3 regions of the Rhodococcus sp. UYP9 genome follow, and region 3 is predicted to be linked to each of the others. Evidence: riboswitches for the same ligand, from Rfam matches in the RefSeq annotation. Region 3 holds a riboswitch; each other region holds the start of a gene.
What was found. A riboswitch is a leader RNA that binds a small molecule or an ion and turns the genes downstream of it on or off. The one in region 3 is predicted to bind S-adenosylmethionine.

Region 1: linked by a shared signal. The riboswitch ahead of ABIB36_RS08705 (putative leader peptide) and the one ahead of ABIB36_RS07855 (aminotransferase class V-fold PLP-dependent enzyme) in region 3 are both predicted to bind S-adenosylmethionine.
Region 2: linked by a shared signal. The riboswitch ahead of ABIB36_RS12220 (bifunctional o-acetylhomoserine/o-acetylserine sulfhydrylase) and the one ahead of ABIB36_RS07855 (aminotransferase class V-fold PLP-dependent enzyme) in region 3 are both predicted to bind S-adenosylmethionine.

The regions. Positions count from the first base shown of each region.
Region 1 covers NZ_JBEPPH010000002.1:491,380-501,105, forward strand. The annotation lists gene ABIB36_RS08665 (Rv0361 family membrane protein) at 1-105, shown strand, start outside; gene ABIB36_RS08670 (rhodanese-like domain-containing protein) at 143-556, shown strand; gene ABIB36_RS08675 (O-succinylhomoserine sulfhydrylase) at 574-1,812, shown strand; gene ABIB36_RS08680 (isochorismate synthase) at 1,842-2,957, opposite strand; gene ABIB36_RS08685 (HAD-IIA family hydrolase) at 2,957-3,715, opposite strand; gene ABIB36_RS08690 (WhiB family transcriptional regulator) at 3,801-4,130, opposite strand; gene ABIB36_RS08695 (MFS transporter) at 4,200-5,687, opposite strand; gene ABIB36_RS08700 (hypothetical protein) at 5,771-5,998, opposite strand; SAM riboswitch class I at 5,998-6,095, shown strand; gene ABIB36_RS08705 (putative leader peptide) at 6,100-6,174, shown strand; gene ABIB36_RS08710 (amino acid ABC transporter permease) at 6,262-7,206, shown strand; gene ABIB36_RS08715 (amino acid ABC transporter ATP-binding protein) at 7,203-7,985, shown strand; gene ABIB36_RS08720 (ABC transporter substrate-binding protein) at 8,021-8,995, shown strand; gene ABIB36_RS08725 (FAD-dependent oxidoreductase) at 9,023-9,726, shown strand, end outside.
Region 2 covers NZ_JBEPPH010000003.1:532,034-541,759, forward strand. The annotation lists gene ABIB36_RS12200 (HAMP domain-containing sensor histidine kinase) at 1-560, opposite strand, end outside; gene ABIB36_RS12205 (response regulator transcription factor) at 557-1,231, opposite strand; gene ABIB36_RS12210 (MFS transporter) at 1,334-2,596, opposite strand; gene ABIB36_RS12215 (NADP-dependent isocitrate dehydrogenase) at 2,770-3,993, opposite strand; SAM riboswitch class IV at 4,339-4,465, shown strand; gene ABIB36_RS12220 (bifunctional o-acetylhomoserine/o-acetylserine sulfhydrylase) at 4,624-5,961, shown strand; gene metX (homoserine O-acetyltransferase MetX) at 5,958-7,112, shown strand; gene ABIB36_RS12230 (DUF3017 domain-containing protein) at 7,133-7,408, opposite strand; gene ABIB36_RS12235 (bifunctional methylenetetrahydrofolate dehydrogenase/methenyltetrahydrofolate cyclohydrolase) at 7,415-8,284, opposite strand; gene ABIB36_RS12240 (pentapeptide repeat-containing protein) at 8,339-8,947, opposite strand; gene ABIB36_RS12245 (tRNA (cytidine(34)-2'-O)-methyltransferase) at 8,982-9,446, shown strand.
Region 3 covers NZ_JBEPPH010000002.1:325,384-335,109, reverse strand. The annotation lists gene ABIB36_RS07890 (MarR family winged helix-turn-helix transcriptional regulator) at 1-234, opposite strand, end outside; gene ABIB36_RS07885 (crotonase/enoyl-CoA hydratase family protein) at 241-1,068, opposite strand; gene ABIB36_RS07880 (DUF6480 family protein) at 1,104-1,325, opposite strand; gene ABIB36_RS07875 (TetR/AcrR family transcriptional regulator) at 1,354-1,935, opposite strand; gene ABIB36_RS07870 (hypothetical protein) at 2,067-3,059, shown strand; gene ABIB36_RS07865 (YbaK/EbsC family protein) at 3,099-3,572, shown strand; gene ABIB36_RS07860 (hypothetical protein) at 3,636-4,175, opposite strand; gene ABIB36_RS07855 (aminotransferase class V-fold PLP-dependent enzyme) at 4,317-5,729, opposite strand; SAM riboswitch class IV at 5,784-5,899, opposite strand; gene ABIB36_RS07850 (Pls/PosA family non-ribosomal peptide synthetase) at 6,121-9,726, shown strand, end outside.

The DNA.
Region 1 (9,726 bases), 170 kb from region 3:
GGCGTCGCGACGGTGCCGACGAAGGAAGCGAAGTCCGGAGCCACGGCCGACGAAGTGTGGAAGTTCGTTCGCTCCGGCGATCAATGGCTGGTGTGCAACGTATGAAAGATGTCGAATCCATCGAAAATGGAAGGCTTGACCCGTGACTTATGCAGGTGACATAACCCCTCGAGCAGCCTGGGAGCTGCTTCGCGCCGATCCCGATGCGGTATTGGTGGATGTGCGTACCCACGCGGAATGGCAATATGTCGGCGTGCCGGACACCTCGACGATCGAGCGGCCGACGCATCTCATCGAGTGGGTCAGCTACCCGGATGGTGCGCGCAACGAGCGCTTCGTCGAACAGTTGAAAGAATCCGGTGTCGACGGCTCCCGTCCAGTGGTGTTCCTGTGCCGATCCGGGCAGCGATCCATCGGGGCTGCCATCGCCGCAACTGCTGCCGGTATCGGCCCGTCGTACAACGTTCTCGACGGGTTCGAGGGCGCAACCGACGCCGAAGGCCATCGCGGCGCGACAGGGTGGCGTGCGGCAGGCTTGCCTTGGAGACAGTCGTGAGCGAAACAGGGAATCGGATGAGTGGCGGGCAGGGCTCGAGTATCCCGAAGGGGGGCGGCTTCGAGAAGCCGTTGCCCACGGGTGTCGGTCAGGGAACTTTGGGGGTCCGCGGTGGGTTGATGCGCTCGGGCTTCGACGAGAACTCCGAGGCGCTGTACCTGTCTTCCGGATTCGTCTATGAAAGTGCCGGTGCAGCCGAGCAGGCATTCACGGGCGAGATCGATCATTTCGTCTACTCGCGCTACGGCAACCCGACCGTGAAGATGTTCGAGGAGCGACTGCGTCTGATCGAGGGCGCTGAGGCGTGCTTCGGTACTTCGAGCGGGATGTCGGCGGTGTTCACCGCGCTCGGAGCGTTGTTGAAAGCAGGCGACCGACTGGTAGCGGCGCGCAGTCTGTTCGGATCGTGCTTCGTGGTGTGCAACGAAATTCTGCCGCGGTGGGGCGTGGAAACCGTCTTCGTCGACGGCGATGACAACGATCAGTGGGAAGAAGCACTGTCGGTTCCGACGACTGCCGTGTTCTTCGAGACGCCGTCGAATCCGATGCAGTCTCTCGTCGATGTCGTGCGGGTATCCGAGCTTGCGCACGCTGCGGGCGCAACTGTGGTGTTGGACAACGTCTTTGCGACTCCGTTGTTGCAGAAGAGTCTCGATCTGGGTGCTGACGTCGTGGTCTATTCGGGCACCAAACACATAGACGGTCAGGGCCGAGTTCTCGGCGGCGCGATCCTCGGGTCGGCCGAGTACATCGACGGACCGGTGAAGAATCTGATGCGCCACACCGGCCCTGCGCTGAGTCCGTTCAATGCGTGGACTTTGCTCAAGGGGCTCGAGACGATGCCGGTGCGAGTGCGGCACTCCACCCAGGCTGCGCTGGAGATCGCGCGGTTCCTCGAAGGGCATTCGGCGGTGTCGTGGGTCAAGTACCCCTATCTCGAATCGCACCCTCAGTACGAACTGGCGAAGTCCCAGATGAGCGGCGGCGGCACCGTCATCACGTTCGAGCTCGACGCGGCCGAGGGCGAGGGGAAGAAGCGAGCATTCGAATTCCTCGACGCGCTACGGATCGTCGACATCTCGAACAATCTCGGCGACGCGAAATCGCTCATCACTCATCCGGCAACCACCACTCACCGCGCTATGGGCCCGGAAGGTCGTGCCTCGGTTGGCATTACCGACGGCGTGGTGCGTATCTCGATCGGGCTGGAAGACACCGTGGACCTGATCGCAGATCTGGAGCAGGCGCTGAACTGACTGCTCGTCCGCACGCACTGTCGGTTCGGCTAGAGGCCCAGGGCAGAGAGAATCGTCCGGAACTTTGCAGTCGTTTCGGCAAGTTCGGCGTCGGGATCGGAAGCTTCGACGATCCCGCCGCCGGCTGTTGCGACGGCCGAGAGTCCGCCTGCCGCAAGCTCGAGGCCTCGGATTGCGACCATCCATTCGCCGTTTCCGGCGCCGTCCGTCCAGCCGACCGTGCCGGCGTAGAAGCCGCGTTTTCCTTCGATGCGTGCGATCGCCTCCATGGCCGCTGCGCGTGGAACTCCGGCGACGGCGGCGGTCGGATGCAGGGCGAGTGCTACCTCGAGCGCGGTTGTTGCTTCGTCTCGGAGAACGCCGGTGATCGGTGTACTGAGATGCCATAGCTGCGGAGTGCTACTGAGCTGCGGCCACTCTGGGATATCGAGCTCTGCGCAGAGCGGCTCCAACGCCGCTCGAATTTCCTCGACCACGAAACGGTGTTCGGCTTGGTCTTTCGTACTCGCCTGTAATCGTGCTGCGATCTCCGCGTCCATCCGGGGATCTTCGCTACGCGCTGCGGTACCGGCGAACGGGTGACAGGTGACCGTGGTGCCGTGGCGTCGTACCAGCAGTTCGGGGCTGGAACCGACCAGGTATTTACCCAAGAAGTCGCCGCCTGCCGCGGACAGGTCGACGGCGAAACCGTTGCCGAGTCGATCTGCACGCACCAACGCGTCGAGAAGCGAGAGTGGGGGGATCGGTCCATCCGCATGCAGTTGCAGTGACCGCGCCAGCACCACTTTCTGCGCCTCGCCTGCTCGCAACGCATCCACGAGCGCCCGTACTCGCTCGACGTGCACCGCCGAGGACGGGATCTGCCCACCGATGTGCACGCTCGGCAGTGGAACCACGGTCCCCGATGGCTGCCACGGACACTGCCGCCGGATCAGTTCGAGCGGCTCGACCAGTGCCGCTGGGTCGGCGACATCGAACGGTAGCGCCCCGACGACGGAGTGCCCAGCGCGGACAGCGTCGACAGCGTCCTGGACGGACGGATAGCAACGATCGGTTCCCCTGGCTTCGACGCTGTAGTCGCTGCGGGACAACACGAACGTGCCACTGTTCAGGTCGGCGGAATGGTCCGGGATAGCTCGGTCCATCAGAAGGGAGTCTGGGTGCGACCGACCAGATCTGCCACCGAGTTGATGACCTTGGTCGGGCGGAACGGGTACTGCTCCACCGACGCCGCCGTCGAAATGCCCGTCAACACCAGGATGGTCTGCAGCCCCGCTTCGAGTCCGGACACGATGTCGGTGTCCATGCGGTCGCCGATCATGAGGGTGCTCTCGGAATGGCCGCCGATCTTTCGGAGCGCAGACCTCATCATCAGCGCATTCGGCTTACCCACGTAGTAGGGCTCTTTCCCGGTCGCCTTGGTGATGAGTGCGGCGACGGATCCGGTGGCGGGCAGTGAACCGTCGCGAGATGGGCCGGTGGCGTCTGGATTGGTCGCGATGAAGCGTGCGCCCTTCTCGACCAGGCGGATTGCGGTAGTGATCGCTTCGAAGGAGTAGGTCCGGGTTTCACCGAGCACCACGTAATCGGGATTGGAGTCGGTGAGGACGTAACCGATGTCGTGCAGTGCCGTCGTCAAACCGGATTCGCCGACGACGTATGCGCTTCCGCCCGGTCGCTGATTACCGAGAAAGTTCGCGGTGGCCAGCGCGGAAGTCCAGATCGCCTTCTCCGGAATGTCCAGTCCGGTTCTTTCCAGACGGGCCCGCAAATCCCGGGGAGTTCGGATCGAATTGTTCGTCAGCACGACGAACGGGATGTCGTTCGACTGCAGTTCGGCAACGAACGCGTCGGCACCGGGAATGAGGTGGTCCTCGTGCACGAGGACGCCGTCCATGTCCATCAGATAGGTCCAACGCTGCGGTTCCTCTGGTGAGCTCACATCACCATTGTGCTCTACCGGGCTGTTCGAGAGCTGCAGATGTGCTCTATCCGGCCCTTTGCGCCCGGGCACGCTCGAGTGCACGTTCACGGGCCGTTGTCCCGCCCCATACGCCGAAGGGTTCGTTGGACGAGAGAGCGAAAAGTCGGCATTGGGTGAGGACGGGGCACTCCGCACACAGGGCTTTCGCCTGTTCTTCGCGCACTCGTCTCGCGGTCCGTCCTTCACCTGAGGGTGAAAAGAAGACCTCCGAGCTGGTGCCGCGGCAGGCCGCGTCCAATTGCCACTGCCACGCTTCGATTGTGGGCGCCATGACTCGATGATGGTCGGGCAAATGGCCGATTGGAAGATTTTCCATCATCGAGAGTCTGACCATGAGGTGAACTTTCGGATTTCATCGAACACCCCATGGCTACTCCTCTACCCGGAGACTGCGGTCCCGGCGTCAGTTCCGAGCGGTGGCGGGTTCGAATGCGCCGGCCGCCGACTCGACCTTTGTCGAAGTGGTCGGACTCTGGAAGCGCGGGATGAAGATGCAGAGTACGAGGGCAAGAATGGAAGCCCCTGCTGCGACTGCCATCGTCACATGGAAGGCTGCTTCGGAGGGGACACTGACCGCTCCGGTGCTGATGGTCATCTGCGCAAGGATGACCCCTGCCACTGCGCTGGCGAAAGATGTTCCGAGAGAACGCATCAGCGTGTTGAAGCTGTTGGCTGCACCGGTTTCCGAGGCGGGAACTGCGCCCATGATGAGGGCGGGCATAGCTCCGTAAGCAAGACCGATTCCGGCGCCGATGATGATCGAAATGAGAACCAGCAGCCACACCGCGCTGAGGGTGAGGGTGCCGAGCAGATATCCGACGGCGATGACGAGCGCGCCCAGCATCATGGTGACTTTCGGGCCTCTCGTTGTGGTGATGTGTGCGGAGATCGGTGCGACGAGCATCATGACCAGCCCGGAGGGAGCCATCACCAGGCCGGCAGCGAGGATCGACTGTCCCAACCCGTACCCCGTGGAGGTCGGCAACTGAAGAACCTGGGGAAAGACCAAGCTCATCGCGAAGAGCGCGAAGCCGACGAAAATCGAGGCGAGGTTGGTGAAGAGAACCTGCCGACGAACGGTGACGCGGAGGTCGACCAGCGGTTCTGCGGTGCGCAGTTCCCACCATGCCCAGAAGACGAACGATGCGAGTGAGGCGGCGAGCATGCCCAGTGTCAGGGCGCTGGTCCATCCCCAACTCGAACCTTTGGAAATTGCCAGAAGCAAGGTGATGAGTGCGACCGACAAGGATGCCGCTCCGGCGAAGTCGAAGCGCCCACCGGTACGGACCTTGGATTCGGGTACCACTGCCATGACCAGGCCGATGACGAAGACCCCGAGGGCGGAGGCCGCCCAGAACAAGTAATGCCAGCTTGCGTACTCGGCGATCAGTGATGCCGCGGGTATTCCGAGGGCTCCGCCGACGCCGAGCGACGCGCTCATCAGGGCAATCGAACTTGCGAGCTTCTTGGCAGGAAGGACATCGCGCATGACGCTGATTCCGAGCGGGATCACACCGGCTGCGAAACCCTGAAAGGTGCGGCCGACGACGAGTGGCACCACGGATGCGCTCAATGCGCCGATGACCGATCCGACGACGAGCAGAGCCAGACCGACGAGGAGCATCCTGCGCTTGCCGTACATGTCACCGAGGCGGCCCATCATGGGGACCGCTACAGCTCCGGCGAGCAACGTTGCGGTGATCACCCAGGCAGCGTTCGACGCAGATGTGTTCAACAGGGTGGGGAGCTGGGGGATCAGCGGAATGACCAAGGTCTGCATGAGCGCGACCACGACTCCCGCAAACGACAGGACCGCGACTATCGGACCCGTGCCGGCGCCTTTCGTGGAATCAGAGACCGCGGGGGCGGTGCCGGCCGAGCGTTGGGACATAAGTGCCTCCGGGGCATATGAGTAATAGCAAAAGCTTTCTAAATCAGTTGACTGAACAAAGTTAATTCACCTGACTCAATCCGTCAATCCGGGGACGCGTCGAACTCGGTGGAGCGAACAGTGTGGTCGGTACCGCGCGGCGGCGGGTCCGTTGCTGCGGCGGGATCGAATGAACCAGGGGTGCACGCGGACCGATTTCGGTGGGTTGCAAGGGTTGAAATCAACGTGATTGCAAGCCGAATATGCACTGCTGCAACATGAATGGAACTACTCGACTTGACGTATCCACTGCCGAAGGCATAGGTTTTCATCACCATCCAGAGCGACCGAGAGACCTTGGCTCTACGACGTCGCAGCAACCCCCTTTCTCACCGAAGGTGTGGGTGCTACCGCCAGGACCGATGGAGGAAACATGAGCTACGACACGTGGCGGCGCCTGCACGTAGATCTATGCCGCGTGGCGACCAGTACCTGTTGCCACGCCTGAGAACATCACAGACATTTTCTCCCGGTACACGCCACCCGAAGGGCGCTTTCGCATGCACACAATCATTCCGTGGTCCCCGTGACCGACATCGCAACCAGGCCCGCTCCCGGCATCGTCGCTGCTGATGCCGAAGAACTGGTAGTCGCTCGAAAGTGGCATCCATGGCGGTGGGTGACGAGCGCAGTCACCGTGGTCGTACTCGCTCAGTTCCTGCATGGATTCGTGACCAATCCTGGTTGGGATTGGGGCACATTCGCGGACTACTTCACTGCGCCATCGATACTGGCGGCTCTATGGCTCACCATTCAGTTGACGTTCTGGGGAACGCTGTTCGGATTCGTCATCGGGATCGCTCTCGCGGTGGCCAGACTGTCGGACAACCCTGTCCTGCAGGTGATCTCCTGGTCCTACATCTGGGCATTTCGGTCCATCCCCTTGATAGTCCAGCTCTTGTTCTGGTTCAACATCGCGTATCTGTATCGGACTCTGTCGCTGGGCGTTCCGTTCGGTCCGGCGTTCTTCGAGTTCGATGTCAACAGTGTCATCAGTGGCTCGACCGCGGCAATCATCGGTCTGGCACTACACCAAGCCGCGTATTCTGCCGAGATCGTTCGATCCGGGATCATCTCGGTCGATCAAGGCCAGCTGGAGGCAGCTGCTGCGTTGGGTATCCCCAAGCGTCGTGAGTTCTTCAAAATTGTTCTCCCACAGGCCATGCGCGGAATATTGCCGAATGCCGCCAACGAGGTCATCAGTCTCTTCAAAGGAACCTCGATCGTATCGGTGATGGCCATCGCCGAGCTGTTCTACCAGGTGCAGGTGGTGTACGGCCGCAACGGGCGGGTCGTACCGCTTCTGCTGGTGGCAACCGCCTGGTACATCGTGCTGACGTCGATCCTCTCGGTGATCCAGTTCTACGTCGAACGGCATTACGCGAAGGGTGCTGTGCGGACAATCCCACCGACCCCGATTCAGAAGCTGCGCAGCAAACTTTCCGAGATCACCCTGGCGCCACGAGGGGCTACACGATGACCGCGCTGCCGAAGAATTCCGAGTACGCCGTCGAGGTACGCGGCATCGAAAAGTCGTTCGGCACGCTGGAGGTACTCAAAGGCGTCGATCTTCTGGTACGCCCCGGCGAGGTCACGGTCATCATCGGGCCGTCCGGTTCGGGGAAGTCGACACTGCTGCGGGTTCTCAACCATCTCGAGAAAGTCGACCAGGGCACGGTTCGAATAGACGGTGAACTGGTGGGATATCGCCGCAAGGGCAACAAGTTACACGAACTGAGCAACAAGGAGATCCTTCGTCAGCGGTCGCAGATCGGGTTCGTGTTCCAGAACTTCAATCTCTTTCCGCACCTGACTGCGCTGGAAAATGTTGTCGAGGCGCCGGTCTCGGCACAGAAGCGCACTCGGTCCGAGGTCGAGATCGAGGCGAAGGCTTTGCTCGGGCGCGTCGGTCTTGCGGACAAGGAGCACGACTATCCGCGCCGGCTCTCCGGCGGGCAACAGCAACGCGTGGCTATTGCCCGAGCACTCGCATTGCGCCCCAAAGTAATTCTCTTCGACGAGCCCACCTCGGCTCTGGACCCTGAACTCGTCGGCGAGGTTCTCGAAGTAATTCGTGTTCTCGCCCGCGACGGAGCGACGCTCGTGATCGTGACCCATGAGGTCGGATTCGCTCGCGAGATCGCGGACAACATCGTCTTCATGGACGACGGACTGATCATCGAACAGGGGTCACCTGCCGCTCTGCTCGACAATCCGAAACAAGAACGAACCAAAGCCTTTCTCGCACGCGTCCTCTGACGCAGTTGCGCCACTTCGAACTACAAGGAACAGCCATGCCCGGATCCACCAGACGTCTCGCCGCAGTCGCCTCAGCGCTCGTCGCGGTCGCCCTCTCGGCCACCGCCTGCAGCGAACCCGCGACCGAGGACACCGTGACCGCATCCGATGGCGTGACCTACGACCTCTCTCCTGAACAGTCCGGCCGTATCCACGTCGACAAGGTCGATGAGATCGCCGCGAAGGTACCTCAGGAAATTCGGGATCGGGGCACGTTGATCGGCACGGGCTCGATCGGTTCGCTTCCCCCACTGGGCTTCTATGCCACCGACGACACGACGCCAATCGGTTCCGAGATCGATATCGCGTGGCTGATCGCCGACACCTTGGGCTTACAGCTCGACCGCCGAACTGCGGACTGGGCACAGAACTTCGTCAAGATCGACTCGGGTGAGAACGACGTATTCATCTCCAACGTCACTGTCACCGAGGAGCGAAAAGACAAGTACGACTTCGCTACCTACCGACTCGACAACCTCGCATTCGAGGCGAAGAAGGACAGCGGTTGGACGGTCGAGGGACGCACGGACGTCGCGGGTAAGAAGATCGGCGTGGGCTCGGGCACCAACCAGGAACAGTTGCTCGTCGACTGGAACGAGCAGAATGCGGCCGACGGGCTCCCTGCCGCGGAGATCGCGTACTACCAGAATGCGTCCGACTACTACCTGGCTCTCGGATCGGGTCGTATCGACGCATACTTCGGCCCCAACCCTTCTGCGGTCTATCACTCCTCCAGCACCGGTGAGAGCGAAGTGATCGGGACCTTCTCCGGTGCAGGGGACGCACTGCAAGGCGAGATCGCAGTGCTGACGAAGAAGGACAACGGCCTCATCGGGCCGATCCAGGAAGCCATCAACCACGTCATCGAGGACGGCAGTTACGAGAAGGTGCTCGCGAAATGGGGCCTGCAGTCCGAGGCTGTCTCCGAGTCGATCATCAACCCGCCCGGCTTGCCGCGCACGGCACCGTAACCAACTCGAACAGGTCAGGAAGTTGCCATGAAGGTAGTAGTCGTCGGCGGCGGCGTCATCGGGGCGGCATCGGCGTGGAGCCTCGCCAAGCGCGGACACGAGGTGACCCTCGTGGAACAGTTCCAGCCCGGCCACAAAAGCGGCGCCTCGCACGGGACGTCGAGGATTTTCCGGCACGCCTATGCCGACGATTACTACGTCGGCCTCGCTGCCCGCGCCTACACCTTGTGGCGCGAGCTCGAAATCGATACCGGTACAGACCTGCTCACCATTACCGGTGCCGTGGACCACGGGCTACCGGATATCGTGAGGCCGAGAATCGAAGCACTGCGACGCTCAGGACGGGCGGGGGAGGTTCTCGACCCGAACGAGGCGCACCGCCGCTGGCCGGGGATGACATTCGATACCACGGTGCTCCACCACCCCGATGCAGGTCGGTTGCATGCAGATCGCAGTGTCGCAGCCCTCACTTCGGTGGCCGAAAAGCTGGGAGTGCGAACAGAATACGGTAGCGCCGTTCGTGAGATTCTTCCAACGGAAGTTTCGACCGACGCCGGTAGTTTTGCCGCCGATCATGTGGTCGTCGCCGCGGGTGCGTGGACCTCTCGGATCGCATCGGCGCACGTGTCGATGCCAGAGCTGGTGACCACTCAGGAACAGCCCGCGCATTTCCTACCGATTCTCGACGCGTCGTGGCCCAGCTTCGTCCACCACCCCGGTGCCGCATTGCA
Region 2 (9,726 bases), on a different contig from region 3:
TCCAACCTCGACAGATCGAGTAGCTCGGTCACGAGGTCACCGAGCTTTTCCGTCTGCCGCAGCGCAACGGACAAGGTTGCCGGGTCGGGTTCACTGACTCCGTCGACCAGGTTCTCCAGTACCGCTCGCAACGCTGAGATAGGGGTCTTCAGCTCGTGCGAGACGTTACCGATCAGCTCTCGCCGATACTTCTCGGCTGCTTCGAGATCTGTCGACATCGTGTTGAAGGCTGCAGCGAGCTGCCCGATCTCGTCTCGAGAGGTAGCACGTACCCGTCTCGAATAGTCTCCTCGCGCCATCGCCCCCGCAGCCACGGTCATTTCTCGCAACGGCGAGGTCATCCCGTGTGCCACAACCTGTGTCGCCACCAACGAGATGACAAGTGCGGCCAGTAACGCATAACGAAACTGCCACCCGGCCCCGAACCAGAACGTGATGCTTGCCGCTGCCAGCACCAACCCCACGATCAAGGACACCTTCAACTTGAACGAACCCAGCGGATCGAGCGGGCGCGGCAACCTACGCGTCATCGACACGAAGGCGTCGGTCACGGAGGTCATCGTGGCACCTCCAGCGCGTACCCGACGCCGTGCACAGTTCTGATGAGGTCGCCACCGAGCTTGCGTCGCAAGGCCTTCACGTGACTGTCGACGGTACGGCTACTCGCCGAGTCCTCCCATCCCCACAACGCCGCCAGCAGCGTGTCACGGCCGACGGCGGTCCGGGGGCGAGAGGCAAGGTACGTCAGAATATCGAATTCGGTTCGTGTCAGATGAATTTCGCCGTCGGCGCCCGACACTCGGCGTGCATCGTGATCGATCCGAATGGCACCGATCCGCGTGGGAGCAGATTCATCGACCATCACGCGTTCCGAACGCCGGACGAGCGCATGAACGCGGGCAACCAGCTCGCGCATGCTGAAGGGCTTCGACAAGTAGTCGTCCGCACCGACACCCAAGCCGACCAACATGTCTGTCTCGTCGGACTTCGCGGTGAGCATCAGGACCGGCACCGAACGCTGTGCCTGAATTCGCCGACACACCTCGAGCCCGTCGAAGCCCGGCAGCATCACATCGAGCACCACCACATCGGGCCGAGTTCTCCCGCACACCTCTACTGCGGTGGGACCGTCAGCGGCCGTCACGACGTCGAAGCCCTCACCACGCAGGCGCGCGGCAAGAGCGTCGGAGATAGTCGGTTCGTCGTCGACGACCAGGACTGTGCGGTTCATGTCCCTGACCCTAGAGGTCGGCCATGGAGGGGAACGACGGGAAATGTGGAGGTTCGGTGAAGATCGCACCGCACAGTCACAACCCGCCCGGCGGGGTCTCGGCTAGAGCGCGGCTTTCGCGTCGGACTTCTTCTGCATCATGACCGCGGCAGTCAGCACGAGCATGCCACCGAGGGCCAACACACCGCCGACAGCCGCAGGAGCGGTGTATCCGAAGCCGGCAGCGATCACCGCACCACCGACGGCTGCTCCGATCGCGTTGGCAAGGTTGAACGCGGCATGGTTGAGCGAGGCGGCAAGAGTCTGTGCATCGGCTGCGACGTCCATGAGTCGGGTCTGCAAACCAGGCACCATCGACGAACCGGATGCTCCGATCAGAAACACGAACAGCAAGGCCGTGTACGGGTTCTGCGCCGCGAACACGAAACCGAACAAACTGAGGGCGATCGCGGTCATCGAGATGTACATCCCCCGAATCAGCATGCGGTCCGCGATATGGCCACCCGCATAGTTGCCGGCGACCATACCGAGCCCATAAATCATCAGCGCAACGGGAACGAAAGCCTTCGACAGGCCCGAGACGTCGGTGAGAGTGGTCGCAATGTAGGTGTACACGGCGAACATCCCGCCGAAGCCGACGACGGCGATGATCAGTGTCATCCACACTTGCGGACGCCCCAAGGCACCGAGCTCGGTTATCGCCCGCGTGGTGGGCATTCCGTCCAGGCGAGGCATCCACGCAACGATCGCGGCGACGGTCAGGGCACCGATGACCGTCACGATGCCGAAGGCACTGCGCCATCCGAAGGACTGCCCGACCCACGTGGCCACCGGCACTCCGACGACGTTGGCGATCGACAGACCCATCATGACCATGGCGACCGCTTTGGCACGTTTGCCCGGTTCCGCCAGGTGTGCGGCGACCAACGCCGCGACACCGAAATGGGCACCGTGAGGAAGGCCTGCAACGAAACGCGACGCCATCAACTCGTAGAAACTCGGCGCGAAGACCGTGCCGAGGTTGCCGAGGGCGAATGCGACCATCAAGGCGAGCAGCAACACCCGGCGAGGTACCCGTGCTGCCAGTATTGCGATGACGGGAGCGCCGATGACCACTCCGAGTGCATAGGCCGAGATGAGATGTCCGGCGCTCGGCTCGGACACGTCCATCGCGGTCGCCATTTCGGGCAATAGACCCATGGACACGAACTCGGTGGTGCCGATACCGAAGCCGCCGATGGACAGGGCAAGCATCGCGAACCTTCGCCGCGTGGACAACGTTCTTCGACCGCCATTCGGACCGTTCGACACCCGCTCACGCACAGCGGTGACATTCTTGGCGAACGCCGAATCGGTGACACTCACAGCAGAACAACCTTTTCATCGAGATGGGAACACGATCTCTGTCGAACATGAAGAAAGGGACGACCCTGGTAGGGAACGTCCCCTTCTTCGATTCTCGTCCCGCGCCACCTGATTTCCGAGTCCACGCCCGGTGATTGTCCTCACCCGAGCAGGTGCTCAGCTGTTTCATGCAACTACTTCAGCGCCCTCTGCAGGTTTTCGTCGAGTGCTCCGAGAAATTCTTCGGTGGAGAGGTAGCCCTGATCTCCTCCGACGAGTGCGGCCAGATCCTTCGTCATCTGGCCACCTTCGACGGTCTTGACGACAATGTCTTCCAAGGACTGAGCGAAGCCGGTGACGTCGGGAGTGCTGTCGAGCTTGCCGCGGTGTTCGAGACCTCGAGTCCACGCGAAGATCGATGCAATCGGGTTGGTCGAGGTCGGTTTCCCTTGCTGGTGCTGACGGAAATGGCGCGTCACCGTGCCGTGTGCAGCCTCTGCTTCACAGGTCCTACCGTCCGGCGTGAGCAGAACCGACGTCATGAGGCCGAGCGAACCGAAGCCCTGCGCAACGGTGTCCGACTGGACGTCGCCGTCGTAATTCTTGCAGGCCCATACGTATCCGCCCTCCCATTTCATGGACGACGCGACCATGTCGTCGATGAGGCGATGCTCGTACGTCAGTCCGGCGGCGTCGAACTCCGCCTTGAATTCCTTTTCGTAGATGTCCTGGAAGGTGTCCTTGAATTGGCCGTCGTAGGCCTTGAGGATCGTGTTCTTGGTCGACAAGTACACCGGGTAATTCTGCTGCAAACCGTAATTCAGCGACGCACGGGCGAAGTCGATGATCGACTGATTGAAGTTGTACTGACCTTGCACGACGCCGCCGAGGCTCTCCTCGGTGAACCTGACCAGCTCGTGCTGGATCGGCTCACTGCCGTCCTCGGGCATGTAGGTGATGGTCACGGTGCCAGGTCCCGGGACCTTGAAGTCGATGGCGCGGTACTGATCGCCGAAGGCGTGGCGGCCGATGATGATCGGCTTGGTCCAGCCCGGAACCAGTCGCGGAACGTTGGAGATGATGATCGGTGCCCGGAAGATGGTGCCACCGAGAATATTGCGAATGGTCCCGTTCGGCGAACGCCACATCTTCTTCAGGCCGAATTCCTCGACGCGAGCCTCGTCCGGAGTGATCGTCGCGCATTTGACCCCGACGCCGTGCTTCTTGATTGCGTTCGCGGCATCGACGGTGACCTGGTCATCCGTCTTGTCCCTGGATTCGATTCCCAAGTCGTAGTACTCGAGATCGACATCGAGGTACGGATGGATGAGCTTGTCCTTGATGAACTGCCAGATGATGCGTGTCATCTCATCGCCGTCGAGTTCGACGACCTTGCCTTCGACCTTGATCTTGGACATGTGGGGTTCGCGTCCTCCTGGGAAGTATGCCGTTTTCGTCTTCCGAAGCTGCCAGTGTTGCCGCAGAACCGACGTTGTGAGTCGATCGGCGGTCCCACCCGTATTACGCCTTTTCACTGCTGGGCCGAGTGCGTGTACTCGACTTCGAACGTATACGCCTCGCGCGCTGTGCGTGAGCGTGCGAGGAAACAAGACAAGCGTACTGCTTGGCCGCTCAGGCATGGCCGGAGACCCTTTCGTCGTATCTCCGACCGGCGACCACTGTGGGCCCTGGTGACAGCCCGATCGACACTGACGACGGTGTCGCTATTCCACGTGTCGGAGGACACGCTAGGATTCTGCGAAGGTCATGAGTGCCAGCGTCAAAGCCCCGGCTTGCTGGCCGGCAACCCTCCAACCGCGGTGGGGTGCCCCGGGTGAGAAGACCTGGTTAGTCGACTGCGTTCGTGCAGTCGGAGAACAAGCGCGGGTTCGCCAGGGGCGAACCCAACAACCGAGCACAACCATGCTCGGTTGCTAGCCCCTAGGAGGTTCACGATGTGTTGTCGCTTCGATACGCCCCGCCCGGCTCGCTACGCCGAGCCCCAGCCGAATCGCACTCTTGAATCGAAAACGGAGTAGTCAACCACCATGAGCGAGAACACACCCGACGTCGTAGATGCCGCCGGCTCACCCATCGAAGATCCCGCCGCGTCGTGGAGCTTCGAAACCAAGCAGATTCACGTAGGCCAGAACGCTGACGGCGTCACACGCGCACGCGCGCTACCGATCTACCAGACGACGTCGTACACCTTCGACAGCACCGACCACGCTGCCGCGCTCTTCGGACTGACCGAGCCCGGCAACATCTACACCCGCATCATGAACCCCACGCAGGATGCCGTGGAGCAGCGCATCGCAGCGCTGGAGGGTGGCGTCGCGGCGCTGCTCTTGGCCTCCGGACAAGCCGCCGAGACTCTTGCAATTCTGAACATCGCCGAAGCAGGCGATCACATAGTCTCGAGCCCGCGCTTGTACGGCGGCACGTACAACCTCTTCCACTACACGTTGCGGAAACTGGGTATCACCGTCAGCTTCGTCTCCGACCCGGACGACCTCGAACAGTGGCGATCCGCGATCACACCGAAGACGAAGGCGTTCTACGGCGAAACGATCTCGAACCCGAAGAACGACATCTTCGACATTCCCGGAGTGTCGAAGATCGCGCACGAGAACGGCCTTCCGCTCATCGTCGACAACACCGTCGCGACGCCGTATCTCATCCAGCCGCTGAAGCACGGCGCCGACATCGTCGTCCATTCGGCCACCAAGTACCTCGGTGGCCACGGCACAGCAATCGCAGGCGTCATCGTCGACGGTGGCACTTTCGACTGGACCCAAGGGCGCCACGCCAACTTCACCACTCCTGACCCGAGCTATCACGGCGTGGTGTTCGCGGACCTCGGTGCACCGGCCTTTGCCCTCAAGGCTCGGGTCCAACTGCTTCGCGACATCGGGGCCGCAGTCGCACCGTTCAACGCATTCTTGATCAGCCAGGGACTCGAGACGCTGAGCCTTCGGATGGAACGCCACGTCGAGAACGCGCAGAAGGTAGCAGCCTTCGTCGAGGCTCGCAGCGAGGTCGTCAGCGTCAATTACGCAGGTCTGAAGTCCTCCCCGTGGTTCGAACGTGGCCAGGAATTGGCACCGAAGGGGCAGGGTGCCATCGTCGCTTTCGAACTGAAGGGCGGCATCGACGCGGGCAAGAAGTTCGTCGACGCACTGAGCCTGCACAGCCATGTAGCTAACATCGGTGATGTGCGCTCACTCGTAATTCATCCCGCATCGACAACTCACTCACAGCTGTCACCCGAGGAGCAGACCGCGGCGGGTGTCACTCCAGGACTCGTGCGCCTCGCGGTGGGCATCGAAGGGATCGACGACATCGTCGCTGATCTCGCGCGCGGATTCGCTGCGGCGGCGTCTTGACCATCAGCTCAGTGCACGACGTCCGTTCGGCCGCAGGGTTTCCTGCGCCGGACGGACGGCTCGGCAGTATCGACATCGGTCGGCTGGACCTCGAGAACGGTGCGTCCCTGCCGCAGGTGACCATCGCCGTTCAACGTTGGGGTGAGCTGTCCCCGAACCGCGACAACGTGGTGCTCGTCGAGCATGCGTTGACCGGGGACTCACATGTGTCCGGACCTGCCGGAGGCGCTCATGCCTTGCCCGGGTGGTGGAACGGGATGGTCGGGCCCGGCGCTCCGATCGACACGGACGAATGGTGTGTCATCGCCTCCAACGTGCTCGGTGGTTGCGGTGGAACGACAGGACCGTCGTCACTGAACCCGAGCGGAGTCCCATACGGCAGTACCTTTCCGGAGATCTCGATCCGCGATCAGGTGTCCGCCGAGATAGCACTCGCCGATGTACTCGGCATCGAAAGATGTGCGGCCGTGGTCGGCGGCTCCATGGGAGGCATGCGCACTCTCGAATGGATAGTCGGATACCCGGACCGCGTCGCGTCAGCTCTGGTGCTTGCGGTCGGAGGTCGTGCAACTGCCGACCAAATCGGTACGCAGACAACTCAGATCGAGGCGATCAAGGCCGATCCCGACTGGCAGGGCGGCAACTATCACGGAACCGGCCGGGCCCCACGGGTCGGACTGGGCATAGCGCGCCGAATCGCACACCTGACGTACCGAACCGAGAGCGAGCTCGACCTCAGGTTCGCCAACTCCGGCCAAGGCGAAGAAGATCCATGGCAGGGCGGACGGTACTCGGTAGAGAGTTACCTACAGCATCAGGCGAGCAAGCTGGTCGACCGTTTCGACGCGAGCACCTACGTATTGTTGACCGAAGCCATGAACAGGCACGACATCGGACGTGGGCGAGGTGGATTCGACGCTGCCTTGGCCATGGCTACCGTCCCGACGATCGTCGGCGGCGTCGACTCCGATCGGCTCTATCCCTTGCGGTTACAGAAGGAACTCGCCCGCGGCCTACCGGAATGCCGCGGTCTCGAGGTCATTCAGTCACGTGATGGCCACGACGGATTTCTGACCGAAGCCAGCGCTGTATCCGCACTACTCGGCGAGACGATGAAGCATGCGCGCGTCTCGAAGGGTCGCACCAGCTGAGTATTCGACCGGACGAATACTCAGTCGGTGCCGAGCGGATCGATCGACGCCGACAGCAACACGATAGCTCCCCCGACCAGGGCCATAGCCGAGACGTCGAAGGTTCTGCTTCGGACCTGCAGTAGGCCGACGTTCTTCTCCGGCATGCACAACCGGAAGCCTGCGGCCACTATTGTCGCCACGCCGAATACGAAGGCGCCGCGGCGCCACCGATCCGCAAGAACGAGTACGAGCGCCGCCGCAATGATCACGAGCACGATGACGAGCGGCAGGTTCTTGCGAATCTGGGACCACATCGAAGGTCAGACCGCTTCTGGGGTGGTTGCGAGAGCCTGCTCGGCTCGCTCGACCACGTTCGAGAGTAGGAACGCTCTCGTCAACGGCCCGACTCCACCCGGGTTGGGTGAGAGAAAACCGGCGACTTCGGCCACCTCGGGCGCAACGTCCCCGCGCAGTCCCTCATCCGTTCGAGTAACCCCGACGTCGAGCACTGCGGCACCGGGCTTGATCATGTCCGCGGTGACGATTCCGGGGACACCCGCAGCAGCAATGACGATGTCGGCGCGGCGAACCTCCGCGGCCAGGTCTTTGGTCCCGGTGTGGCACAGGGTAACGGTGGAGTTCTCGCTCTTGCGAGTGAGCAGCAGACCGATAGGACGGCCAACTGTCACCCCTCGACCGATGACGACAGCATGGGCCCCGTCGAGCGCTACGTCGTAGCGACGGAGGAGGTGGACGATCCCACGTGGGGTACAAGGCAACGCCGCTTGCTTACCGAGGACGAGTCGGCCGAGATTGATCGGGTGCAGTCCATCGGCATCCTTGGATGGATCGATTCGTTCGAGTGCAGCGTTCTCGTCCAGATGCTTCGGAAGTGGAAGCTGCACGATGTAACCGGTGCACTCGGGATTGGCATTGAGCTCGTCGATCACGGCGTCGAGCTCCGCCTGCGAGATGTCGGCAGGCAGATCACGCCGAATCGAGGTGATACCGACCTTGGCGCAGTCATTGTGCTTGCCGCGAACGTACGCCGCCGAGCCGGGATCATCGCCCACCAGCACCGTGCCGAGCCCGGGAACGATCCCGTGTTCTCGTAGCTTTGTCACTCGCTGAGTGAGATCGACGAAGATCTCGTCTCGGGTTGCTTTGCCGTCCAGAATCGTCGCAGTCACGATAGCTATTGTTCCAGGTGCCGGCAGGTGGAGCGGACGCCGGTCCGCAAGTAGTCAGCCCTCGACCGAAAGCCCGTGCGCCTGGGCGTATGCGACCGCCTGTGTCAGCTCGATCCGGGCACCGGTCACCGTCGCAGACATCCAGAGGTGTGCGTCGATCCGGGCACCACGAAGATCGGCCTCCTGCATCTTGGCGCCTACGGTTCTTGCGCCACTGAGATCCACCGAACGCAATATCGCCTTGCGCAGGTCGGTGTTCACCAAGTTCGCCTCGACCATGCGGCAGTTGGTCAAGTCCATCCCGCGCATGTCGGCTCCCCCCATTCCTACCAACGTGAAGTCGACCTCGTCGAAAGTCGACGGGCGCATCCGACAATCGACGAACGTCGAGCCGATCATGGTCGAATGACGGAAGACGCTGTGTTGCAGGTTGGTCCGCGCGAAGGTGCAGGAGCGAAAAGCCGCGTTGACATGGACCGACTCGGTCAGATCCGTGCCGGTGAAGTCACATTCCGTGAAGACCACCGCGGTAGTCTTCACGCCGCTGAGGTCGGCGTCTCGAAAGTTGCACGCCACGTACTCACGGTCGTCCCATTGCTGTTGGTCGAGTCTCGCGTCGGAGTAGTCCTCGCCGATAATCTGTTTCTCGTGCACCTCTGCCATTGTTCCCGGTACCGCTGATGGCAGAGTGAGCCGGGTGTTTCGCCTCATGTTCTTTCAGCCGCGTATCCCTCAGAACACCGGGAACGCGATCCGACTCGTCGCCGGCACCGGATGTGAACTGCACCTGGTCGGTCCGCTGGGCTTCGATATGTCCGAGCCCAAGCTCAAGCGCGCCGGCCTGGACTACCACGATCTGGCCTCGGTGACCGTCCACGAGAACCTGCCTGCCGCCTGGGAGGCCTTGGCGCCGGAACGGGTGTTCGCCTTTACCGCGCATGCGAGCAAGTTTCACGCGGACGTGTCCTATCTACCGGGTGATGTCTTGTTGTTCGGTCCCGAACCGACCGGTCTCCCCGAGGAAGTGCTCGGCGATCCGCTGGTCACCGAGCATCTGCGTATTCCGATGATCGAGGGTCGACGATCGCTCAACCTAGCCAACGCGGCCGCCGTCGTCATGTACGAGGCATGGCGCCAACACGGATTCGCTGGGAGTGTGTGACGGCGGACGATCCTGACGATGACGTAGCCGAGCTGAGCACCCACTGTGAGAGTTCCCAACCACAAAACGGCCCGCCCGAGCGCCACGAGCGCGTCTCTCCCGGTGTCGACAAGCGAATTCCATCCGGCGACGATTCCGTACCAGAAATTGTCCGGCCCCGGTGACGGTGTGAGGTCCTCGGCAGATTCAGCCGCGAGCAGATCCGCGGTGGTGACCGCTCCCGCGATCAAGGCCATCAGGCGACCGAGCGAGGCCCGCGAAGACGAGCCGAACCGTTACA
Region 3 (9,726 bases):
GACGTGCCCACGGTCGACAAGCTGGGCGACCTGCCTGCTCACCGTCGACGGGTCCGAGTTGACCAGTGCCGCCAGCTCACTGGACCTCATCGGGCCGTCGCGAAGCAATCGAAACAAGCACACGAATGCTGCTCCGTCGACGCCACCGGACTCTTCGGTCAGCTGCGCAATCTTGCGGTCCCGTGCGCGCTGCAGACGCACCAGTTGGGTACCGATTTCTTCGGCGTAATCCACGGTGGGTCAGCTTCCGGAGAACTCTGCCGGGCGCTTCTCGAACACTGAGGTGATCGCCTCGGTCAGATCGTTCGAGGCGAGGAAAGCAGCGTTCCAGGCAGCTACGAATCGCAGGCCGGCGTCGACGTCGGCTGCCCGTGAGTTGTCCAGGACCTCCTTGACGCCTTGCACCACCAGCGGCGGGTTGGCGGCAATCTCTGCTGCTGTGGCCCGAGCACCGGCGATCAGCGCGTCGTGGTCCTCGAACACGTCGTTCACCAGTCCGATCTTCTCGGCGCGAGCGGCGTCGATGTCTTTGCCCGTCAATGCGAGTTCGCGAAGGTGACCGTCGCCGATGATCGCGGGCAGGCGCGCGAGCGAACCCATGTCGGCGACGATGGCGACCCGCACTTCACGAACACTGAACTTGGCGTCGGAGCTGGCGTACCTGATGTCGGCGGCACTGATGAGATCGAGGCCGCCGCCGATGCACCAGCCGTGCACGGCTGCAACGACGGGCTTGCGGCAGTCGGCAACTGCGTTGGTGGCCAACTGCATCCGCTTGATCGTGTTGTGGAAGGCGGTACGCGGACCGGCGAGGGCCTTGTCTGCCATCAGCGGGGCGAACTCACCTGCCATCGATGCCAGGTCGAGACCGAAAGTGAAGTGTTTGCCCGAGCCGACGAGGAGGATTGCGCGTACGTCGGGATCAGCGTCGAGCTGCGCGAAAACCAGTGGACATTCGTTCCAGAAGTCCGGGCCCATCGCATTACCCTTGCCAGGACCGATCAGGGTAACTACCGCCACATGGTCGGCGATTTCGACGGAAAATGCGTTCCAGATTTGTTCCTTCATGCCGCTGAGCCTAGCGGGCCGCCCGTTCTCACCTACTAGTAGAGACCGAAGATTCGACCGATCAGCCCAGCTGCGACGATGATCACCACCAGCCCGATGAGCCCGAGAAACACGATCGGCAATGCCAACCCTCGTTGCGGCGGTTCGTGCTGCGGACCACCGACGCTAGTTTCTGCCGGTGGCGTATCTCCGGGCTGAACACCGCCGCCTGGTTCCAATCCTGCGGTTTCGTTCGGGTCGGGGTTCTGAGCACTCATGTGGGTCGGGTACCCGATGAGATCCGCTTCAATCTTGCTCGGTCGCCCGGGCGATTGCGCCAGCGAAGAGTTCGGTGATCGCTGCACCGATGGCTCGTTCGTCGATCTCGTCCGGATCGACGGAATGCTCGACGGACAGGCCGGAGATCAGCGCCAGCAGTGACGTCGCTACTTCTCGCGCATCGAGAGTGGCCGCCACGCCCCACGCCTCGGCCCTGGCGGAGATCAGGGTGGCAAGTTCTTCCCGAAGTACTCGACGCTCACGTCGGTAGCTTTCCGCCAACTTTGGTTCTCGACCAGCATGGATGCCGAACTCGGTCACCAGCAGTGGCCACCGGGGCTCGGCGACGATCCACGACGCGATGGCGCTGCCGCCTGCTCCGGCAGCATCGTCGGGGCCGAGGTCGGACACGTCGTCGATGACTCGTGCGGCGAGTTCCATCGAGCGGCGCGAGAGCAGCTCGGCGAACAGTGCCTGCTTGGACTCGAAATTGGAGTAGACGGCGCCCTTGGTGAAGCCTGCGCGTCTGGCGATGTCCTGGAGTTTGGCCGCAGCGAATCCGTGTTCGGTGAACTCGTCGGCTGCCGCGTCGAGCAGCCGTTCACGCACGTTCTCGCGCCCGGGCCGGCCCGACGCGATCTGTGTCGACAACCACTCTTCTTGACCGTCTACCGTCACGATACCTAGAGTATTCAATACCTTAGGTATTGACAATCCATTCGACAGGAAAGTTCACATCCATGCGCAAGGTTGTCTGGCTAGCGGCCGGAGTGCTGATACTCCAACTCGGCTTCATCCTCAGTTACGTAGCTGCTTTCCATCAGCCGACCCCGCGCGAGATTCCGATCGTGGTCGTTGCCGCGCGAGGGCTCCCTGCCGGCCTGGACGTCGATACGGCCGACAAGCTCAACGCCATCGAAGGCACTCCCCTCGATGCCCGCACCGCTGCCAGCACGGGCGATGCGCGTGCGCTGATCCGGAACCGAGAGGTGCTCGGCGCTTACGTTCTGAGCCCGACGGGCACGGACACACTCATCACCGCCAGCGCCGCAGGCAGCTCCATTGCCACCTCGCTCGACGCGATCTTCACCAAGATCGACAAGAGTCAGAACCGCACCTTCGTCGTTCGCGACGATATTCCGGTGGGCATCCACGACAACCGAGGATTGTCCGGCTTCTACCTCTCCGTCGGTTGGGTCGTCGGCGGGTATCTGCTCGCCGCGGCAATCGGACTCCTCATCGGCGCACCGAAGTCGCTACGCGAAGCGTCGACTCAGCTCGGGGTACTCGTCGGCTATTCGATCCTGTCCGGAATCCTCGGTGCGTTCATCACCACGCATGTTCTCGGCACGTTCGCCGGCCACTGGTTCCCTCTGTCGGTACTGGGAACAGCGGTGGTCCTGGCAACGGCACTGTTCACGCTCGGGCTACGCGCTGCGGTCGGTGTTGTCGCTGTTCCGATCGCGATCGTCGTGTTCGTCATTCTCGGAAACCCCAGCGCCGGAGGGGCATTCGGTCCGAACGTGCTTCCGGAGTTCTATTCGGCCGTCGGCCGCTGGATCACCCCGGGAGTCGGCACCGAAGGCGTTCGGAGCATCGTCTACTTCGCCGGCAACGGCGTCGGGCAGCCCGCGCTGGCACTCGTCCTCTATACGGTGGTCGGTCTCGCCCTGTTCTTCGGCTTCACCTACCGCACACAACAGAAACCGGCAAACCTCCCCGTCTACGCCTAGTACGAGGCACGGACTGCCGATTGGCAATACGCTTGCCCTATGCCCCGGCTTCTTCACCCGAACGCAGCCCACGTCGCGGACGTCCTGATCTCGCGTGGACATCACGGGGTGGTCGTCACCGCGCCCGTGCCGACAGTGACCGCCGACGCCGCCGCCGAATCTCTCGGCGTCGACGTCGGCGCGATCGTGAAGTCCCTGGTGTTTCTGCTCGACGACGACCCAGTGTTACTGCTCGTCTCCGGTGCGCACCGGGTGAACCTCGATCGGACAGGCCGGAGACTGGAGGGGAGGTTGTCGCAAGCTCCACTCGAGCTGGTCAAGCACTGCACCGGTCAACCGATCGGAGGCATCGCACCGGTGGGTCACCCGACGAATCTGCCCACATACGTCGACGAGCAGATGGCCGAGTATCCCGAATTGTGGTCTGCTGCAGGGCATCCGAACACGATCTTTCGGACGACCTATTCGGAACTGCTGCGCATCACCGCCGGACTTGCCCTGTCCATGACATGACATGACAGCAGAGGCTGCGGGAACCTGAGGACAGATGCGGCCCGCTCGTAGTAGTAGTGCGAGCTACGAGGCGAGCACTCGCGAGGCAGGTCGAACTCCGGTGGCTCCCGCCACGTTCGACGCCGAGAACACGACTCCACGATCTTCCAGCCACGGCACGACGCCGTACGCGACCTTGCCGAAATTCGCTTCCTGGGGACCCGCTGCGATCAGGGTGACGCCATCGGCGACGTCAGCAGCTTTCACATCGGCTATCAGACCTGCCAGCCCGACGGGTGTACCGATATAACGAATCGAGGCCGGAACCACCGGGGCGTCGAGGCCTGCAAACTCTCGACGGGCAGTGCGTGCATCGTCAGCGATGTGAATCTCGATATCGAGGAACACGGCCACTTCGTCGGCGTCCTTGCCCGACTCGACGGCCTCCGCGCGAAGCCGAGTACGCAGATTCTGCGCTTCCCGCAGGTCTTCGGCCTGAATTCTCACCATTTCCGAAGTCGGAGTCGAGTCGGTGAGCTCGGTCCACTGCCCATTCAGGTCGAGGGCCACCCGGATGGGGCGAGCGTGGAGGTGATCGGAGGTGATATCGGAACTGTGCGACATGCGATTGTGTCCTTCGTACAAGGCAAGGGATGCGGCTTCTGTCTGGGGTCTAACCCGAGCGCCTACAAGATCCGGACGCTGTCCGGCACAAATCGACGTACCTGTCGTACCAGCGACGGTTGCGCCACAAGACAATTGCTGTCATATTCCGATGCTAACCGCTTCAGCCGGCGATGGGGCTTCGTCCCACTCAGCGGCACCTGACTCCCCGATGGCACTCACCGGCACCGTGGCCGGGACACAGGGAGATCCCACTCCTGCCTTTCCGTCCACCAGATCGGGGAAGGGACGCGGATCGGGCACCGGGTTCCACCATCCGTCCTCCTCCGCGTACGTCCACGACGCGCCCTCGTGCACGAGCTTCGTTATGGCTCCGAGCAGGCGATCGACGTCGGCGCTGGAGCTTCCCAGACCGAGGCTCGCACGCACTGCCCCGTCGGGACGACCGAGGCGCGCAAGAAGAGGGTGCGCACAGAATTTGCCGTCTCGAACACCGATGCCATGCTCAGCCGACAGGTAAGCAGCGATCTCACCGGGCCCAAAGCCGTCGATCGTAAATGTGACGATCCCCACAGTATCCGGAGAGTCGGTCCACACTTCGAGCAAGCGCACGCCGGGGGTTGCCGTCAGTCCGGCGCGCAATCGGTCCGACAGAGCACGCTCGTGTTCGACGGATCCCGACCTCTCGTGCTCGGCGAGCGCCTCGCAAGCGGCAGCCACTGCGGCGACGCCGAGGACATTGGGCGTGCCGGCTTCGTGACGCGCGGGCGAGAGCGCCCATGCGGTGGATTCCACACTCACACTGCGCACGGCACCGCCCCCGGCGAGGTACGGCTGAGCCGCATCGAGCCAATCGCGACGACCCACGAGCACTCCTGCGCCATGCGGGGCGTACAGCTTGTGGCCGGAGAAGGCGAGGTAGTCGACACCGAGGTCGCTGATGTCGACTCGGCGATGCGGTACCAGCTGGGCGCCGTCGACGAGTATGCGAGCACCGTACCGATGAGCCAGCTCTGCAAGTTCACGAATGGGCAACACTTCACCGGTGACATTCGAGGCGCCGGTAATGGCAAGCAACGCAGCCGGTTTCGTGGCGAGCTCGACCTCGATGCGCGCCACTGTCTCGGCAAGGGTGTCGGCGGCAACGACGACACGGCGGTCCCGCCACGGCAATAGATTCGCGTGGTGCTCGATGTCGAGTACCACGGTCTCACCGGGCACGCACCGCGCCAGCAGGTTGAGCGAGTCGGTGGTGTTCCTGGTGAAGATCGTCACTGAATCGCTCTGTGCTACAACAAAATTCGACACAGTCGTACGAGCCTTCTCGTACGCCGCCGTCGACACGCGCGAGGCGTAACCCGCGCCGCGGTGCACACTCGAGTAGTAGGGCAGCAACTCGACGATCCGATCGGTCACCGCGGCGAGAGCAGGAGCGCTGGCGGCATAGTCGAAATTCGCATACGTGCAGGTACTGCCGTCGACCAGCGGGACCTGAAGGTCTGCCCCACTGACCACGGCGAACGGTGCGCACGAGCTTTCGAGAACAGCAGTCATGACAAATATCCCCTTGTACATCAAGGGACTCGAAATATCGAAGAAGGACGATCGAGTCCGCGCTTGCCGCGCCGGTATTCCGGCGTCAGCCAGGTCGTCACCCGGAGCACCCCACCGCGGAGGAGGGTTGCCGACCAGCAAGCCGGGGCTCGATGCTGGTACTCATGACCTGTGAAGAGGATGGCAAACGGTCTACGAGGTTGTCAACCCCTCCGGTAGGAAATCGCGTCTCCAGCCGATCCGAAGCCGTATCCCGAGTAGAATTCGCGCGGTGTCGAGCCTCACCGATCCATCCGTCCGTTCACCTTCCGGCCACCCGAACATGAGATAACGACCATCGAGGTTCACTCGCAATTCGGCAATCAACGAGAAGAAGGACACCCCGTTTTCTGTGCAACCACAATCGGATTCGGCCCCCGAACTGCCTTCGAACGACGTACCCACCGACTTCTTGCGCTCCGAGCACGCGCCCGAGCAGCGCACGCTCATCGATGTTCTTCGCGCCACAGCAGAGCAGTACCCTGACGCACCCGCCATCGACGACGGCACTGTCGCGGTGTCCTACAGCGAATTACTCGTAGACATCGACGAGGGATCGCAGTGGCTGTATCGGGCCGGTGTTCGCCGCGGCGATCGCGTCGGAATTCGGATGCCTTCGGGATCCTTCGCTCTGTACGTCGCCATCCTGTCGATTCTCAACGCGGGGGCGGCCTACGTGCCCGTCGACGCGGACGACCCCGACGAGCGCGCCGAACTGGTATTCGGCGAGGCCCAGGTCACTGCGGTAGTGACCGCGAACGGAATCGTTGCCGGTACTGCCGAGAAGAACACACCACCCGCCTCGGACGTCGGCGTCCCGACACCCGAGGACGACGCCTGGGTCATCTTCACTTCCGGTTCGACCGGGACCCCGAAGGGGGTGGCCGTGAGCCACCGCAGCGCGGCGGCCTTCGTCGATGCAGAAGCGCGCATGTTCATGCAGGACGATCCGCTCGGCCCCGGTGATCGTGTACTTGCGGGCCTGTCCGTGGCGTTCGACGCGTCGTGCGAGGAAATGTGGCTCGCCTGGCGTCACGGCGCCGCACTGGTGCCGGCGCCACGATCGCTCGTGCGCAGCGGCCTGGACCTGGGGCCATGGCTCGTCTCGCGCGACATCACCGTAGTATCGACGGTTCCCACTCTGGCGGCCCTGTGGCCCGCCGTTGCCCTCGAAGCAGTCCGGTTGCTCATCTTCGGTGGCGAGGCCTGCCCGCCCGAGTTGGCCGAGCGTCTCGCCGTGGACGGGCGTGAAGTGTGGAACACCTACGGTCCGACCGAGGCGACCGTCGTCGCCTGCGCATCGATCATGGACGGCAAGGGTCCGGTGCGCATCGGTCTACCGCTCGACGGCTGGGATCTCGCGGTCGTCGATGTTGCAGGCAATCCCGTAGCCGTCGGCGAAGTCGGTGAACTGGTGATCGGGGGTGTCGGACTCGCCCGCTACCTCGACCCCGAGAAGGATGCCGAAAAGTACGCGCCCATGCCCACACTCGGCTGGGAGCGCGCCTACCGCAGCGGAGACCTCGTCGAACTCGAGCTCGAGGGCCTACTTTTCCAGGGGCGCGCCGACGATCAGATCAAGCTCGGCGGGCGACGCATCGAACTCGGTGAGATCGACAACGCACTACAGGCCCTCCCCGGTGTCGCCGGTGCTGCCGCGGCAATCCGCACCACGGGTGCGGGCAACTCCGTGCTCATCGGGTATCTGTCCAGCACCGACCCGAACTTCGATCTCGACGCCGCGCGGACCCTGCTCGCCCAGCAACTTCCGTCGGCGCTCGTTCCGCGGCTCACCCTCGTCGACGAGCTGCCGACGCGGACGTCGGGCAAGGTGGATCGAAACGCGCTCCCGTGGCCACTTCCCGGCATGGGCGAACAGTCCGGGCTCGGCGGAACCGCAGGATGGGTTGCCGAACTGTGGACCGAAATTCTCGGCGCTCAGGTCTCCGACGACAACGCCGACTTCTTCCAGAACGGTGGCGGATCGTTGTCCGCCGCGCAGTTGGTGACAGCGCTGCGTCAACGTTTTCCCGAGGTCACCGTCGCGCAGTTGTACGACCACCCGCGGCTCGGCTCACTTGCCCGCATGCTCGACGACCTTGCACCGCCGGTCGACGTCGTGCCACGCGAGGTGATCCCGACGCCGCGCCGGGCTCAGTGGATTCAGATCGCCGCAACAGTGCCGCTGACCACGCTGACCGGCCTGCAGTGGGTCACCTGGCTCGGCATCCTCGCCAACGTCATGTCGTGGTTCGCCGACGTGCCATGGGCGCCGACGGTGTCCTGGTGGTGGCTCCTGGTCGCGTTCTCGCTGTTCATCACCCCGGTCGGCCGGATGGCGATCTCGGTCGTCGGCTCTCGCCTGCTGCTGACCGGGGTGAAACCCGGCGCCTACGACCGCGGCGGCAGCGTGCACCTGCGCCTGTGGACGGCAACGCGTCTCACCGACGCCAGCGGCGCCTCCAACCTGTCCGGCGCGCCATGGATGGTCTACTACGCCCGAGCACTCGGCGCGAAGATCGGCAAGGGCGTCGACCTGCACACCATGCCTCCCGTGACGGGCATGCTCGAGCTGGGCGACGGCTGCTCGGTCGAACCCGAGGTGGACCTCACCGGTCACTGGATCGACGGCGACATCGTCTACATCGGCGGCATCAGGATCGGTGCGGGGGCAACCGTCGGCGCTCGATCGACGCTCCTACCAGGCACTTCGGTCGGCAAGAACGCCGTCGTGACCGCCGGTTCCGCCGTCGTCGGACGCGTCAAAGCCGGCCAGATGTGGGCCGGCTCCCCCGCCACGAAAATCGGCAAGGCCGAGCACCCGTGGCCCGAGGAAACACCACCTCGCGCGACCCGGTGGATCGTGGCCTACGGCGTCGCGTCCCTGTTCCTGTCAGGTATGGCGATCTTCTCCATCGGCGTCTCGTTGGTACTGATGGGCTGGTGGCTGCACACTGCGACGACGTTGCTCGGCGCACTCGGCCGCGGCGTACTGCTGCTACCTGTCGCCACGATGGTCTCCCTCGCAACGTTCGCGCTCATCACGGTGGCCGCGGTGCGTCTGTGCAGCATCGGCCTGACCGAGGGCTATCACCCGGTTCGCAGCCGAATCGGCTTTCAGGTGTGGGCAACGGAACGACTCATGGACTCCGCGCGCACCTTCCTGTTCCCGCTCTACGCCAGCTTGTTGACGCCGGGATGGCTGCGACTTCTCGGCGCGAAGATCGGCAAGGACGTCGAGGCCTCGACAGTGCTGATGATTCCGAAATTCACCACCGTCGCCGACGGTGCATTCCTCGCCGACGACACGATGATCGCCAGCTACGAACTCGGCGGCGGCTGGATGCGCCTGGGCGATGCCAAGGTCGGCAAGCGGGCGTTCCTCGGCAACTCCGGCATGACGGGTCCGGGTCGCACCGTCCCGAAGAACGGCCTCGTCGCCGTGCTGTCGGCTACCCCGGACAAGGCGAAATCCGGATCTTCCTGGCTCGGCAGCCCACCCGTGCGGTTGCGCCGCACCTCCGGGAAGACCGACTCCTCACGCACATTCGATCCGCCGACCGAGCTGAAGATCGCTCGGGCATTCGTCGAGACCTGCCGACTGATTCCGGTGGTGGTGACATTCGCGATCGGCCTGGGAGTGCTGTTCGGGCTCCTCGCACTGGCCGACAGTCATGGGTACTGGCTTGCCGCGCTACTCAGCGGAGTCGTACTGCTGATTGCCGGTGCCGTCGCCGCTGCGGTGTCTGCGCTGGCGAAGTGGGCCTGGGTCGGCCGTATCGACAAGGTGGAACACCCACTGTGGAGCTCCTTCGTGTGGCGCAACGAAGTGTCCGACACGTTCGTCGAAACCGTCGCGGCCCCGTGGTTCGCGCGGGCAGCAGAAGGCACGGCAGTGCTCAACATGTGGCTTCGTTGGCTCGGCGCGGACATCGGCCACGGAGTCTGGTGTGAAACG